Regions from separate parts of the Streptomyces sp. NPDC048349 genome, predicted to be linked through region 2. Evidence: riboswitches for the same ligand, from Rfam matches in the RefSeq annotation. Region 2 holds a riboswitch; the other holds the start of a gene.
What was found. A riboswitch is a leader RNA that binds a small molecule or an ion and turns the genes downstream of it on or off. The one in region 2 is predicted to bind S-adenosylmethionine.
Positions count from the first base shown of each region.

Region 1 (7,126 bases), on a different contig from region 2:
GTCTGCCGGGGCTGCTGGTGTGCAGTGGCTCCGCGGAGGTTCCGGAGCTGGCCTCCCGCGCCGACCTCGTCGTACCGGGGCCCGCCGCGGTGGTCGGCTTCCTGGCGGACTTGGCGGCGGCCCTCCGCGCGTAGCCTGCGGCGCCTGCGGGACCGGCCGGTGCGGCTGCCGTCAGGGGCCCCGCCCCCGAACCCCGCGCCTCAAACGCCGACGGGGCTGGGGTGGGCCTGGCCTGCGGGGCCGGGTCGTGCCTGGCCCGGGTGTTTGCCGCGCCACCGCCGTCAGGGGCTCCGCCCCCGAACCCGCGGGGTCCGGGGCGGAGCCGGGGCGGCGGGGTGCGGGTCAGGTGTTCAAGGCCGAGAGCTGGGCTTCGAACCAGGCCGCCGGCGGGAGGGCCGTCGCCGCGGCGGCCAGGCGCTTGGTGCGTTCCGCGCGCTCCGGATCCGGCATGGCCAGCGCAGCGTGCAACGCCTCCGCCGTCTGCGTGACGTCGTACGGGTTCACCGTCAGCGCATCCCCCCGCAGCTCCTCGTACGCCCCGGCCCCGGTGGACAGCACCAGCACGCACCCCGCCTCCGACACCACCGGCACCTCTTTCGCCACCAGGTTCATCCCGTCCCGCACGGGGTTCACCAGCGCCACGTCCGCCATCCGGTACGCGGCCAGCGACCGCGCGAAGTCGTCCTGCACGGACACCAGCACCGGCTGCCACTGCTCCGTGCCGAACTCGGCGTTCACGGCCGCCGCCAGCTCCCGCACCGACTGCGTGTAGTCCCGGTACACCTTCAGGTCCTGCCGCGAGGGATAGGCCGACGCCAGGTGCACCACCCGGCCGCGCCACTCGGGATGTGCCGTCAGCAGCTCCCGGTACGCCAGCAGCCCCCGCAGGACGTTCTTCGACAGCTCCGTCCGGTCCACCCGGACGATCGTCTTCAGGTCGCCGACCTCCGCCCGCAGCTGCGCCAGCTTGTCGTCCACCTCCGGCCGGTGCGCCAGCGCCCGCAGCTCCTGCGCGTCGACGCCCAGCGGGAACACGGCCACGTTCCCCCGGCCCGCCGCGTCCAGGAAGCTCGTCGCCCAGGCCTGGGTGTGGAAGCCCAGCACGTCCGCTCCGAGCATCCCGTCGAGCAGCTGTTCCCGGACGTCGTCCGGGAGCACGTCCAGGAACGGCTTCGCGGCCCACGGCGTGTGCGTGAAGTGCGCGATCCGCAGGTCCGGCCGCAGCGCGCGCAGCGCCCCCGGCACCAGCGCCAGGTGGTAGTCCTGCACCAGTACGCGTGCCCCCGGCGCCGCCTCCTCGGCCAGCGCCTCGGCGAAGGCGCGGTTGTAGGCGACGTACGAGGCCCAGCGCCGCCGGAAGTCCGCGTCGAAGACCGGCTCGCGCGGGATGTCGTACAGGTGGTGGTGGGTGAACCACAGCACCGAGTTCGCGATGCCGTTGTAGGCGTCGTCGTACATCGTGGGATCGATGTCCAGCATCCGGACCCCTGGCTCCGCGACGCCCCGGCGGACCGCCTCCCGGTCCGCCTCCGACAGGGCGGCGCAGATCCACAGCGCCTCCGGCTGCTCCGCGAGGGCCGCGGAGAGGCCGGAGACGAGGCCGCCCCCGCCCCGCCGGGTGCCGAGCGTGCCGTCGGTGTCGAGGGAATACGAGAGCGGGCCGCGGTTCGCGGCGACGAGTACCTGAGATGAAGCCATGTCGCGAACCTAGCCCGGCCCGGCCTCGCGCAAACTTCCGAAGCCGTCAGGCCGCGCCGCGCAGGGCGTACTCCCTGATGCCCAGCATCGGCGGCCGCTCCTCGGTGTCCACCGGGTACGTGTGCGGTACGAACCCGTCCGGGCCGCGCTCGAACTGCGTCAGCTCCGGCCGTACGAGGTGCCCGCGCGAGAGCCGCAGCTGCGCGGTGCGGTAGATCGCCGCGGCCATCCGGCCCAGCGCCTGCCCGTCCTGGTGGCGGTGGAGCCGTACGCCCACGTCCACCTGGGCCAGTGCGTCCAGTCCGACCGTGTGCAGCGCGTCGACCAGCAGGCCCAGCTCGACGCCGTACCCGACGGGGAAGGGCAGGCGTTCCAGCAGGGAGCGCCGGACGGCGTACTCCCCGCCGAGCGGCTGGACGAAGCCGGCCAGCTGCGGCCAGTGCAGGTTGAGCAGCGGGCGGGCGACCAGTTCGGTGACCCGGCCGCCCTGCCCCGGGGCGTCCCCCAGCGGGCGGTCGTACATGGCCTTGACGAACTGCACGTCCGGCTCGGTCAGCAGCGGTCCCACGATGCCGGAGACGAAGGCGGCCGAGAAGTCCCGCAGGTCGGCGTCGACGAAGCACAGGACGTCCCCGGTGGCGGCCAGCAGCGAACGCCACAGCACATCGCCCTTGCCGGGGAGCGCCGGGATCCGCGGCAGGATCTCGTCGCGGTGCACCACCTGGGCCCCGGCCTTCGCCGCCACTTCCGCCGTAGCGTCACTGGAGTCCGAGTCGATCACGATCAGCTCGTCCACCAGCGGGACCGGCAGTCCCTCCATCAGCTCGCGCCGGATCACCTCGACGATCGCGCCGACCGTCGCCTCCTCGTCGAGCGCCGGCAGCACCACGCTGACCGTGGTCCCAGCTGCCCGTTTCCGGTCCAGCAACTGGTCGAGCGGTCGGTCGGCGGCGGACCAGGAGCGGTCGGCCAGCCAGCGCTCCACCTCTTCCAGCACGTTGAGCACTCCCTGCGGCTTGGTCGGATTGACCGAAAAGTGATCCATCTCGCGGTTCGGACGCCTGTCTCAACCACGTGGGCCTTCGGTTACAGTCTTGAACAACGCGAAGGACCGCCGCATGCCGGGGGTCCTCGCGCACAAACGCACCGGCGCGCCATAGAGCGCGTGTGCCGGTGCCATACCGCTCATCCAGAGGGGCAGAGGGACACGGCCCGTTGAAGCCCCGGCAACCCTCCAGTCGGTTCTCGCGATGCGACAAGCATCCCGCGGGGCCCCGGCTAGGGAAGGTGCCAATTCCGTCTCATGGCGAAGTGCGCCATGGGGAAGATGAGGAGAAAGGGCCTCGCCATCATGGCTGCACAGACTGTTGCCACCTCTGTCGATCTCGGACCCGCCAACGCGCTTTCCTGTCGCGAGTGCGGTACCCGCTTCGACCTCGGACCCATCTTCGCGTGTGCCGAGTGCTTCGGCCCGCTGGAAGTCGCCTACGACCTCCCCGCCGGCGACCCCGAGGCCCTGCGCGCCGCGATCGAGGCCGGCCCCGCCAACATCTGGCGCTACGCGCCGCTGCTGCCGGTGCCCGCGGACGTGGCCTCCAAGCCCAGCCTGAACCCGGGCTTCACCAAGCTCGTGGACGCGGCGAACCTGGCCAAGGAGCTCGGCGTCACCGGCAAGCTCTACGTCAAGGACGACTCCGGCAACCCGACGCACTCCTTCAAGGACCGCGTCGTGGCCATCGCCGTCGAGGCGGCCCGCGCCTTCGGCTTCACCACCCTGTCCTGCTCCTCCACCGGCAACCTGGCCGGCGCGGTCGGCGCCGCGGCCGCCCGGGCCGGTTTCCGCTCCTGCGTGTTCATCCCGCACGACCTGGAGCAGGGCAAGGTCGTCATGGCCGGTGTCTACGGGGGCGACCTCGTCGGCATCGAGGGCAACTACGACGACGTGAACCGCTTCTGCTCCGAGCTCATCGGCGACCCGCTGGGCGAGGGCTGGGGCTTCGTCAACGTCAACCTGCGCCCGTACTACGGGGAGGGTTCCAAGACCCTGGCGTACGAGATCTGCGAGCAGCTCGGCTGGCAGCTGCCCGACCAGATCGTCATCCCCATCGCGTCCGGCTCGCAGCTGACGAAGATCGACAAGGGTCTGCAGGAGCTGATCAAGCTCGGCCTCGTCGAGGACAAGCCGTACAAGATCTTCGGCGCCCAGGCCGAGGGCTGCTCCCCGGTGTCGAGCGCCTTCAAGGCCGGTCACGACGTGGTCCGCCCGCAGAAGCCGAACACCATCGCCAAGTCCCTGGCGATCGGCAACCCGGCGGACGGTCCCTACGTACTGGACATCGCGCGGCGCACCGGCGGCTTCGTCGAGGACGTGACCGACGAGCAGGTCGTCGAGGCCATCAAGATCCTCGCGCAGACCGAGGGCATCTTCGCCGAGACCGCGGGCGGCGTGACCGTCGGCGTGACGAAGAAGCTCATCGAGAACGGGCAGCTCGACCCGGCGCTGACCACCGTCGTCCTGAACACCGGAGACGGCCTCAAAACCCTGGAGGCGGTGGCAGCGGACAGCGGCCAGACCGCCACCATCCGCCCGAGCCTGGACGCGTTCCGCGCCGCCGGCCTGGCCTGACCCTCCCTCCCGTACGACCGGAAAGGCAGTAGCGCCATGAGCGTCAACGTCCGCATCCCCACCATCCTGCGCACCTACACCGGCGGTCAGGCCGAGGTACCCGCCGAGGGCGCGACCCTCGCCGAGGTCATCGAGTCCCTGGAGCAGAACCACCCGGGCATCGCCGCCCGCGTCCTGGACGACCAGGGCAAGCTGCGCCGCTTCGTGAACGTCTACGTCAACGACGACGACGTGCGCTTCGAGGGCGGGCTGGAGGCGGCGACGCCGGACGGCGCGGGCGTCTCGATCATTCCGGCCGTCGCGGGCGGCTGACCGCAGCGGCGCGGCGCCGCGACGGGCACGCGAAACCGTAATTACCCCCTCCGTTAATAAGCGGAGGGGGTAATTCTGCTTGATTGGGCGCGGTAGAGTTGGGGAAGTCCCCTCCGCTGCTCTTGCCCGCTGCATATGAACGGGTCGCGTGAGGGTCGACATCGGGTCAATGTGCAAGTGCGGTATGGGGCTTTGGCGAGATATGCCGGGCCCGAGTTGCCCTGGAATATGCCAGATTTTCACTCTATTTCTATGTTTCCCCGTGTCCAGAATTCTCGTCGGATTGACCTGTTGCAGACAGCACCGGCGCGGATACATTCAGCCTCGGTCGACGCGTTCCGACGCAAGTGATGACCCGGGACCGCGAAGTGCGTTCCTGCGCAAGGGCCAGTAATAGGGGAGTTAGGCATGGCTCAGGGCACCGTCAAGTGGTTCAACGCGGAGAAGGGCTACGGCTTCATCGCGGTCGACGGTGGTGCGGATGTGTTCGTCCACTACAGCGCCATCCAGATGGACGGGTACCGCACCCTTGAAGAGGGTCAGCGGGTCGAGTTCGAGATCTCGCAGGGCCAGAAGGGTCCGCAGGCGGACATGGTCAAGCTCGCACTCGGCTAGTCCCGGCGCGATCGACCGCCCACGCGTACAGGAGGGGCCCACATCCCGGACCAGGGGTGTGGGCCCTTCGCGTGTCTGCGGCGCGTTCGCGGGGGTGTTGCCCCAAGCCGCTTGCACTCGCGGGGGTCGAGTGCTAATCATTGGCGTTAGCACTCTCCTGGTGAGAGTGCTACTGAACGAGGACCGGGTCGGTGAGGCCCGCAGGGTCCGGCGGGAAGGAACCGCCGGGCACGCAGGCCGTCCGTCGCGGGCGCGGGCGCGGTCCTGGGAGCAATCCACCGCTGTCCGGGAGGACCACTTCAGATGGCCAAGATCATTGCGTTCGACGAGGAGGCCCGGCGCGGTCTCGAGCGTGGGATGAACCAGCTCGCCGACGCCGTCAAGGTCACCCTTGGCCCCAAGGGTCGCAACGTCGTCCTTGAGAAGAAGTGGGGCGCCCCCACGATCACCAACGATGGTGTTTCCATCGCCAAGGAGATCGAGCTCGAGGACCCGTACGAGAAGATCGGCGCCGAGCTGGTCAAGGAAGTCGCCAAGAAGACGGACGACGTCGCCGGCGACGGTACGACCACCGCCACCGTGCTCGCCCAGGCGCTCGTCCGCGAGGGCCTGCGCAACGTGGCGGCCGGCGCCAACCCGATGGCCCTCAAGCGTGGCATCGAGAAGGCCGTCGAGGCCGTCTCGGGCGCCCTGCTCGAGCAGGCGAAGGATGTCGAGACCAAGGAGCAGATCGCTTCCACGGCCTCCATCTCCGCCGCTGACACCCAGATCGGCGAGCTCATCGCCGAGGCCATGGACAAGGTCGGCAAGGAAGGCGTCATCACCGTCGAGGAGTCGCAGACCTTCGGGCTCGAGCTCGAGCTCACCGAGGGCATGCGCTTCGACAAGGGCTACATCTCGGCGTACTTCGCCACCGACATGGAGCGTATGGAGGCGTCGCTCGACGACCCGTACATCCTGATCGTCAACTCCAAGATCGGCTCGGTCAAGGACCTGCTGCCGCTCCTGGAGAAGGTCATGCAGTCCGGCAAGCCGCTGCTGATCATCGCCGAGGACGTCGAGGGCGAGGCCCTGTCGACCCTGGTCGTCAACAAGATCCGTGGCACCTTCAAGTCCGTCGCCGTCAAGGCCCCGGGCTTCGGCGACCGCCGCAAGGCCATGCTCGGCGACATCGCCATCCTCACCGGTGGCACGGTCATCTCCGAGGAGGTCGGCCTCAAGCTCGAGAACGCCGGTCTCGACCTGCTCGGCCGCGCCCGCAAGGTCGTCATCACCAAGGACGAGACCACGATCGTCGACGGTGCCGGTGACAGCGACCAGGTCCAGGGTCGCGTCAACCAGATCCGTGCCGAGATCGAGAACTCCGACTCGGACTACGACCGCGAGAAGCTCCAGGAGCGCCTCGCGAAGCTGGCCGGCGGCGTGGCCGTCATCAAGGCCGGTGCCGCGACCGAGGTCGAGCTCAAGGAGCGCAAGCACCGCATCGAGGACGCCGTTCGCAACGCGAAGGCGGCCGTCGAGGAGGGCATCGTCGCCGGTGGTGGCGTGGCCCTGCTCCAGGCCTCCGCGGTCTTCGAGAAGCTCGAGCTCTCGGGTGACGAGGCGACCGGCGCCAACGCCGTGAAGCTCGCCCTCGAGGCCCCGCTCAAGCAGATCGCCGTCAACGGTGGTCTCGAGGGTGGCGTCGTCGTGGAGAAGGTCCGCAACCTGACGGTCGGCTGGGGCCTGAACGCCGCGACCGGCGAGTACGTCGACATGATCGCCGAGGGCATCATCGACCCGGCGAAGGTCACGCGCTCCGCGCTGCAGAACGCCGCGTCGATCGCCGCGCTGTTCCTGACCACCGAGGCCGTCATCGCCGACAAGCCGGAGAAG
Region 1 covers NZ_JBEZLA010000023.1:71,033-78,158, forward strand. Annotated here, with positions in the region: gene otsB (trehalose-phosphatase) at 1-134, shown strand, start outside; gene AB0D44_RS15390 (trehalose-6-phosphate synthase) at 343-1,698, opposite strand; gene AB0D44_RS15395 (glucosyl-3-phosphoglycerate synthase) at 1,745-2,695, opposite strand; SAM riboswitch class I at 2,881-3,032, shown strand; gene thrC (threonine synthase) at 3,026-4,324, shown strand; gene AB0D44_RS15405 (MoaD/ThiS family protein) at 4,361-4,636, shown strand; gene AB0D44_RS15410 (cold-shock protein) at 5,045-5,251, shown strand; gene groL (chaperonin GroEL) at 5,555-7,126, shown strand, end outside.
Region 1: another riboswitch for S-adenosylmethionine. It lies ahead of thrC (threonine synthase); the one in region 2 lies ahead of AB0D44_RS30550 (aminotransferase class V-fold PLP-dependent enzyme).

Region 2 (7,126 bases):
ACCCGGACAGGAAGCCCGATCGGGCCCCCCGGCCGGAGTCAGCCGTGGGGTGGGGACACGCAGGAGGGTCCCCGCAGGACGAGCGCGCAACCCGGGCCCCCGCTCACGCAGCCAGGGCTTCGTGCGCGAGCCGAGGAGACACTCCGGAGCGGCCCCGCCCCACCCCCCGACCCGGACAGGAAGCCCGATCGGGCCCCCCGGCCGGAGTCAGCCGTGGGGTGGGGACGCGCAGGAGGGTCCCCGCAGGACGAGCGCGCAACCCGGGCCCCCGCTCACGCAGCCGGGGCTTCGTGCGCGAGCCGAGGAGACACTCCGGAGCGGCCCCGCCCCACCCCCCGACCCCGGGCACATCAAGCCCCGCCGGCGATTGAGGCGCGGGGTCCGGGGCAGAGCCCCGCGCAACGGCGCCGCACGACGCCCGTCAGACGGCCGGGACGCAGCGGCCTTCCTCCGTGCGGTACTGCCACTTGGCACCGTCCGCGACCAGCTCCCGCACCGCGCGGACGAAGCGCTCCACGTGCTCGTCCGGGGTGCCGGCGCCGAAGCTGACCCGGATGGCGTTCAGGGAACGCTCCCCCGGCGCCGCCTCGGGGGCTCCGCATTCGCCCTGGGCCTGCGGCTCGCTGCCCAGCAGGGTGCGGACCAGCGGGTGGGCGCAGAACAGGCCGTCGCGGACGCCGATCCCGTACTCCGCGGACAGCGCGGCCGCGAAGTGGGAGCTGTTCCAGCCGTCGACGACGAACGAGATCACGCCGACGCGCGGGGCGTCGTCGCCGAAGAGGGAGAGGACCCGGACGGCGGGGACCTCCGCCAGGCCTTCGCGGACCTTGGCGATGAGGTGCCGCTCGCGGGCGACCAGGTCCTCGAACCCGGCCTCCTGCAGGGCGCGGCACGCGGACGCGATGGAATAGACGCCGATGACGTTCGGGGAGCCGGCCTCGTGGCGGGCGGCCGTGGTGTGCCACTCGACGTCCACGCCGCCGTCCGCGCGCCGCGCCACCTTCCGGGAGGCACCGCCGCCGGCCAGGTACGGCTCGGCCTCCTGGAGCCAGTCCGCGCGGCCCGCGAGGACGCCCGAGCCGAAGGGGGCGTACAGCTTGTGCCCGGAGAAGGCCACCCAGTCCACGTCCAGGTCCCGGACGGAGACCGGGTGGTGCGGGGCGAGCTGGGCCGCGTCCAGCACGATCCGCGCGCCGTGGGCGTGCGCGGCGGCGGCGAGCTCCTTGACCGGCCACAGCTCACCGGTGACGTTGGACGCGCCGGTGACGCAGACCAGCGCCGGACCGTACGGGTCTCGGTCGGCGAGCGCCCGCTCCAGGGTGGCGACGGCCTCGTCCGGGGTGCGGGGGGCGTTGAGGTAGGTGACCTGCGCGTCCGCCCACGGCAGCAGCGACGCGTGGTGCTCTGTCTCGAAGACGAAGACCTGGCAGCCGGCGGGCAGGACGGCCGCGAGCAGGTTCAGGGAGTCGGTGGTGGACCGGGTGAAGACCACCTGGTCGGCGGGGCGGCAGTCGAGGAACGCGGCGACGGTGGCCCGGCTCTGCTCGAAGAGGTCGGTGGAGAGCTGCGAGAGGTAGCCGGCGCCGCGGTGGACGCTGCCGTAGTACGGGGCGTAGGCGGCCACGTCGTCCCAGACCCGCTGGAGCGCGGGGGCGCTGGCCGCGTAGTCGAGGGCCGCGTAGGTGACCTCGCCGCCGGTGACGAGCGGGACGGTGACGTCCCGGCCCAGGACCGGCAGCGGCCCGGCACAGGCGGGGCCCCCCGCAGAGACGGTGGCGGCGACGACGGAGGCGGCGACGTTCAGGGATGCGGACATGGCGGAATCTCCCGGCAGGCAGGGGTGAATGGCTTCGGTGTGCCCGTACGCGGCTGCGGCGCGGCGCGGAGCCGCCCGGCGGGGTACGGGAAAGTCCTCGGAGCCGAACGGGGGTACGCGCAGTACGCGGACGTGACCCTGTTCCGAGGGGTGAAGAAGGGGCGGAGTCGCCCTATCGCATTCGCTTGCTCACGGAAAAACGCTCCTCGAGAGACCAGGACCCCTGGTGTCGAGGGATCCGCGCTTGCCGTAGACCTCGCTGCCTACGACCTGGTCATCACCCGGGGCACCCCGCCACGGAAGGAGGGTTGCCGGACAGCAAGCCGGGGCCTAAACGCTGTCACTCGTGACCTGGTCAGCATCCTGCCACAAGATCCGCCACGCGCAAGACCCCGGTCCACCATCCGGACCGGGGCCTTGACCGAAACGCGGCGATCGGGCGCCGCCGGGCGCTACGCGTTGCTGGCCGCCACCCACCGGTCCAGCGCCGCACGGGCCGCGCCCGAGTCGATCGACTCCGCCGCACGGGCGATGCCGGCCGCGATCTGCTCTTCCAGCGTGCCCGGGCCCGGGTCCAGCGCCACCAGGGCCGCCGCCGAGTTCAGCAGGACCGCGTCGCGGACCGGACCGGTCTCGCCGGCCAGCAGGCGGCGGGCGATGTCGGCGTTGTACGAGGCGTCCGCGCCCCGCAGCTCCGCCACGTCGACCAGCCGGATGCCCACGTCCCGGGGATCGAAGGGCTGTTCGCGGACGCTGCCGTCCCGCACCCACCACACCCGGGAGGTGGCGGTGGTGGTCAGCTCGTCCAGGCCGTCGTCACCGCGGAAGACGAGCGCCGAGGAGCCCCGCTCGGCGAGGACTCCGGCCACGATCGGGGCCACCCGGGGGTCGGCGACGCCCGTGGCCTGGGCGCGGACCCGGGCCGGGTTGGTCAGCGGGCCGAGGAAGTTGAAGGTGGTGCGGATGCCCAGCTCCTTGCGGGCCGCGGCGACGTGACGCAGCGCCGGGTGGAACTTCACTGCGAAGCAGAAGGTGATGCCGGCCTGCTCCACGACCTCCGCCACCCGCGCGGGGGTGAGGTCCAGGTTGACGCCGAGCTTCTCCAGCACGTCCGAGGAGCCGCTGGCGGAGGATGCGGCCCGGTTGCCGTGCTTGACCACCTTGGCGCCCGTACCGGCCACGACGATCGCCGACATGGTGGAGATGTTCACCGTCTTGGCCCCGTCGCCGCCCGTGCCGACGATGTCCACCGTCCGGCCCGGCACCTCGATGAGGTTGGCGTGCGCGTACATGGCCCGGACCAGGCCGTTGATCTCCGCGACCGTCTCCCCCTTGGCCCGGAGCGCGACCGCGAAGCCGGCGATCTGGGCGTCGGTGGCCTCGCCGCGCATGATCCGGTCCATGGCCCAGGCGGTGTCCTCGGCGTTCAGGTCCCGGCCACTGAGCAGCGCGTCGAGTACGCCCGGCCAGCCGCGGGCCGCCACGCTGTCGCCGCCTGCCGGGGTCGCCACGTTCATGGTCCGCTCCTGCTGCTCATCGCCCGCCGATGTGGGGGCCCACGTCGAATGGGAAGGTCTTCAGCCTATCCAGCCCCGGAGACGGCAAAGAGCCCCGTCCGGACACTGGACGGGGCTCTTGCCGTGGCGACACGGGGACTGGCCGAAATCAGTCCCTCAAACGGGATCAGTGGTGGCCGTGGCCGCTCTGGATCTCCTTGTACTCCTCCACCGTGGGCTTCGGAATCTGGTTGTTCTCGGCGTAGAAGCCCTTGCTGAGCTTCGCGCGCAGCTTCTCGCCGAGCTTCACCTTGCGCTCGACACCGTTCTCGTCGACCGTCGGGCCGATCTCGATCGGCTGGTACTGCGTGTACGAGGTGAGCGTGTGCAGCTTGTCCTGCGAGAGCGGCTCGTGGACCTCGACGAACTCACCGTGCGGCAGGCGCTTGATGATGCCGGTCTCGCGACCGTGCAGCACCTTGTCCCGGTCCCGGCGCTGGAGGCCGAGGCAGATCCGCTTGGTGACGATGAAGGCGAGGACCGGGACGACGAAGAAGCCGATCCGGACGAACCAGGTGATCGAGTTGATCGACAGGTGGAAGTACTGCGCGAACATGTCGTTTCCACCGCCGATCAGCAGGACGATGTACTCCGCGATCCAGGCGACACCGAAGGCCGTACGGGTCGGGACGTTGCGCGGGCGGTCCAGCAGGTGGTGCTCGCGCTTGTCACCGGTGACCCAGGACTCGATGAACGGCCAGGCGGCGATCGAACCCAGCACCAGCGGGAAGAGCAGCAGCGGGATGAACACGCCCAGGACGAGCGTGTGGCCCCACAGGTTGATCTCCCAGCCGGGCATGGCACGGATCAGGCCTTCCGGCATACCCATGTACCAGTCGGGCTGCGCACCGGTGGACACGTGGTCCGGGCGGTACGGGCCGAGCGCCCAGATCGGGTTGATCGAGGCGATCGCCGCGATGGCCGCGATGACACCGAAGACCAGGAAGAAGAAGCCTCCGGCCTTGGCCATGTAGACCGGCAGCAGCGGCATGCCGACGACGTTGTTGTTCGTCTTGCCGGGGCCGGGGAACTGGGTGTGCTTGTGGTAGAAGACCAGGATCAGGTGGGCCACCAGCAGGCCCATCATGATGCCGGGCAGCAGCAGGATGTGCACCGAGTAGAACCGCGCGACGAAGTCGCCGCCCGGGAACTCCCCGCCGAACAGGAACATCGACAGGTAGGTGCCGACGACCGGGACGGACAGGATGGCGCCCTGCATGAAGCGGACACCGGTACCCGACAGCAGGTCGTCCGGCAGCGAGTAACCGGTGAAGCCGGTGAACATGCCGAGGACCAGCAGCAGGAAGCCGAAGATCCAGTTGATCTCACGCGGCTTGCGGAACGCGCCGGTGAAGAAGACGCGCATCATGTGCACGACCATGGCCGCGACGAAGATCAGCGCGGCCCAGTGGTGGATCTGCCGGATGAGCAGACCACCGCGGACGTCGAAGCTGATGTCCAGGGTCGAGGCGAACGCCTCGGACATCATGACGCCCTGCATGGGCACGTACGAGCCGTGGTACACGACCTCGTTCATGCTCGGGTGGAAGAACAGCGTCAGGTACACACCCGTGAGGATGATGATGATGAAACTGTAGAGGCAGATCTCACCCAGCATGAAGGACCAGTGGTCCGGGAAGATCTTCCGCATGTTCGCCTTGGCGAGGCTGTAGATGCCCAGGCGGCCGTCCGCCCAGTCCGCTACGCGCTCGCCGGCAGGCGCTTTGCGCGCCTTGGTGTCAGTGGTCGCAGTGCTCATCCGCGCTCCCAGAATGCAGGACCGACGGGCTCTTCGAAGTCGCCGAGCGCTTCGAGGAAGCCTTCGTCATTCACACCGATCCGCAGCTGCGGAAGCGCGTGACCGGCCGGGCCGAAGATGACACGGGCGCCGTCGGAGAGGTCGAAGGTGGACTGGTGGCACGGGCAGAGCACGTGGTGCGTCTGCTGCTCGTACAGGCTGATCGGGCAGCCGACGTGGGTGCAGATCTTGGAGTAGGCCACGATGCCGTCGTGGGACCACTCCAGCTCCTGCTTGTCCTTGATGTCCTCCGGCTTGATCCGGACGATCATCAGGGCGGCCTTGGCGATCTGGACCTGGAAGTCGTGCTGCTCCTCCTCCAGGCCTTCCGGCATGGCGAAGGTCAGCGAACCGACCAGGACGTCCTCGGGACGCAGCGGCTCCATCGTGTTCTGGTTGATGAGCAGCTTGCCCTTGGCCCACAGGGTCTTGCGCAGCTTGTCCTCGGGCAGCGGGCCCAGGTCGCGCATGATCACGACGGCGGAGAGCGGCAGCATGGCCAGCGCGCCCAGCATCGTGTTGCGGATCAGCGGACGGCGGCCGATGCCGGACTCGTTCGCACCGTCGGCGAAGTCCTGCATGACCTTGGCCTTGACCTCCGGCGGAGCGGCGATCTCGTGCCGCTCGTCGGCGACCTCCACGTCGGACATCAGGGTGCGGGCCCAGTGGACCGCGCCCGCGCCGATGCAGAAGAGGGCCGTGCCCAGGGTCAGACCGAGCGCGAAGTTGAGCGCGCTGACCTTCCCGACCGGGAACACGTACGCGATCTTGTCGACCGGGATGGTCACGTAGGCGGCGATGAAGCCGACCGTGGCCAGCATCGACAGGGTGAAGAGCATGGCGACGGTGCGCTCGGAGCGCCTCGCCGCCCGCTCGTCGATGTCCTGGATGCGCGGCTTGTGGACCGGCAGGCCCGGGTCGGCGAACGGGTTGTCCGCGACCGCTACGGCACCGTGGTGCGCGTCGCCCTGCTCGCTCGGCAGGTGCTTCTCTTCGGGAATGTCTTGACTCATGACTTCTTGGCCTTAGCGGTGTGGGCCGCGACCCAGACGGCAACAGCGATCAGCGCACCCAGACCGAAGATCCAGCCGAACAGACCCTCGGAAACGGGACCGAGGCCGCCGAGCTTGAGGCCACCGGGGCTGGTGGACTTCTCGCCGTTGACGTTCTCGAGGTACGCGATGATGTCCTTCTTCTGCTTCTCCGGCATGGTGCTGTCCGGGAAGGAGGGCATGTTCTGCGGGCCGGTCAGCATGGCCTCGTAGATGTGCTTCGGCGAGACGTCCTCAAGGTTGGGGGCGTACTTGCCGTTCGTCAGGGCGCCGCCTTCGCCGGTGAAGTTGTGGCACTGCGCGCAGTTGTTGCGGAACAGCTCACCACCAGCGGCGACGTCGGCGCCCGCCGGGTCGTACTGCTTCTCGGTCGGCGTGATCGGACCGGCACCGAGGGAGGCGATGTACGCCGCCAGCTGGTCGATCTGCGCCTGCGAGTAGACGTTGGGCTTCTTCGGCACCTGGGCGCCGGGCTGCTGGGCGGGCATGCGGCCCGTGCTCACCTGGAAGTCGACGGCCGCGGAGCCGACGCCGACCAGGCTCGGGCCGTCAGAGGAACCCTGACCGCCGGTTCCGTGGCAGCTTGCGCAACCCACGGCGTAGAGCTTCTTGCCCTCCTCGATGGCGAGGGACTGGGCGGTTTCATCGGCCTGCGCCTTGCCCGCAGGGGCGAAGGCGGCGTACAGCCCCCCAGTGGCCGCCAGCGCGAGGAGTAGAACGACGACCGCCGCCAGCGGATGGCGTCGTCGTGCGGAGAGCTTTTTCACGGATTACCCCGGTGTCAGGATCTTCTGCGTCGGTGTTTCTGGATGGAGTGCCGGGTCGGGCCCGGTGACGTGTTCGCTACTTGATCAGGTAGATCGTCGCGAAGAGGCCGATCCAGACGACATCGACGAAGTGCCAG
Region 2 covers NZ_JBEZLA010000079.1:10,447-17,572, reverse strand. Annotated here, with positions in the region: gene AB0D44_RS30550 (aminotransferase class V-fold PLP-dependent enzyme) at 422-1,816, opposite strand; SAM riboswitch class IV at 2,052-2,168, opposite strand; gene trpD (anthranilate phosphoribosyltransferase) at 2,269-3,333, opposite strand; gene AB0D44_RS30540 (ubiquinol-cytochrome c reductase cytochrome b subunit) at 3,500-5,131, opposite strand; gene AB0D44_RS30535 (Rieske 2Fe-2S domain-containing protein) at 5,128-6,183, opposite strand; gene AB0D44_RS30530 (c-type cytochrome) at 6,180-6,989, opposite strand; gene AB0D44_RS30525 (heme-copper oxidase subunit III) at 7,066-7,126, opposite strand, start outside.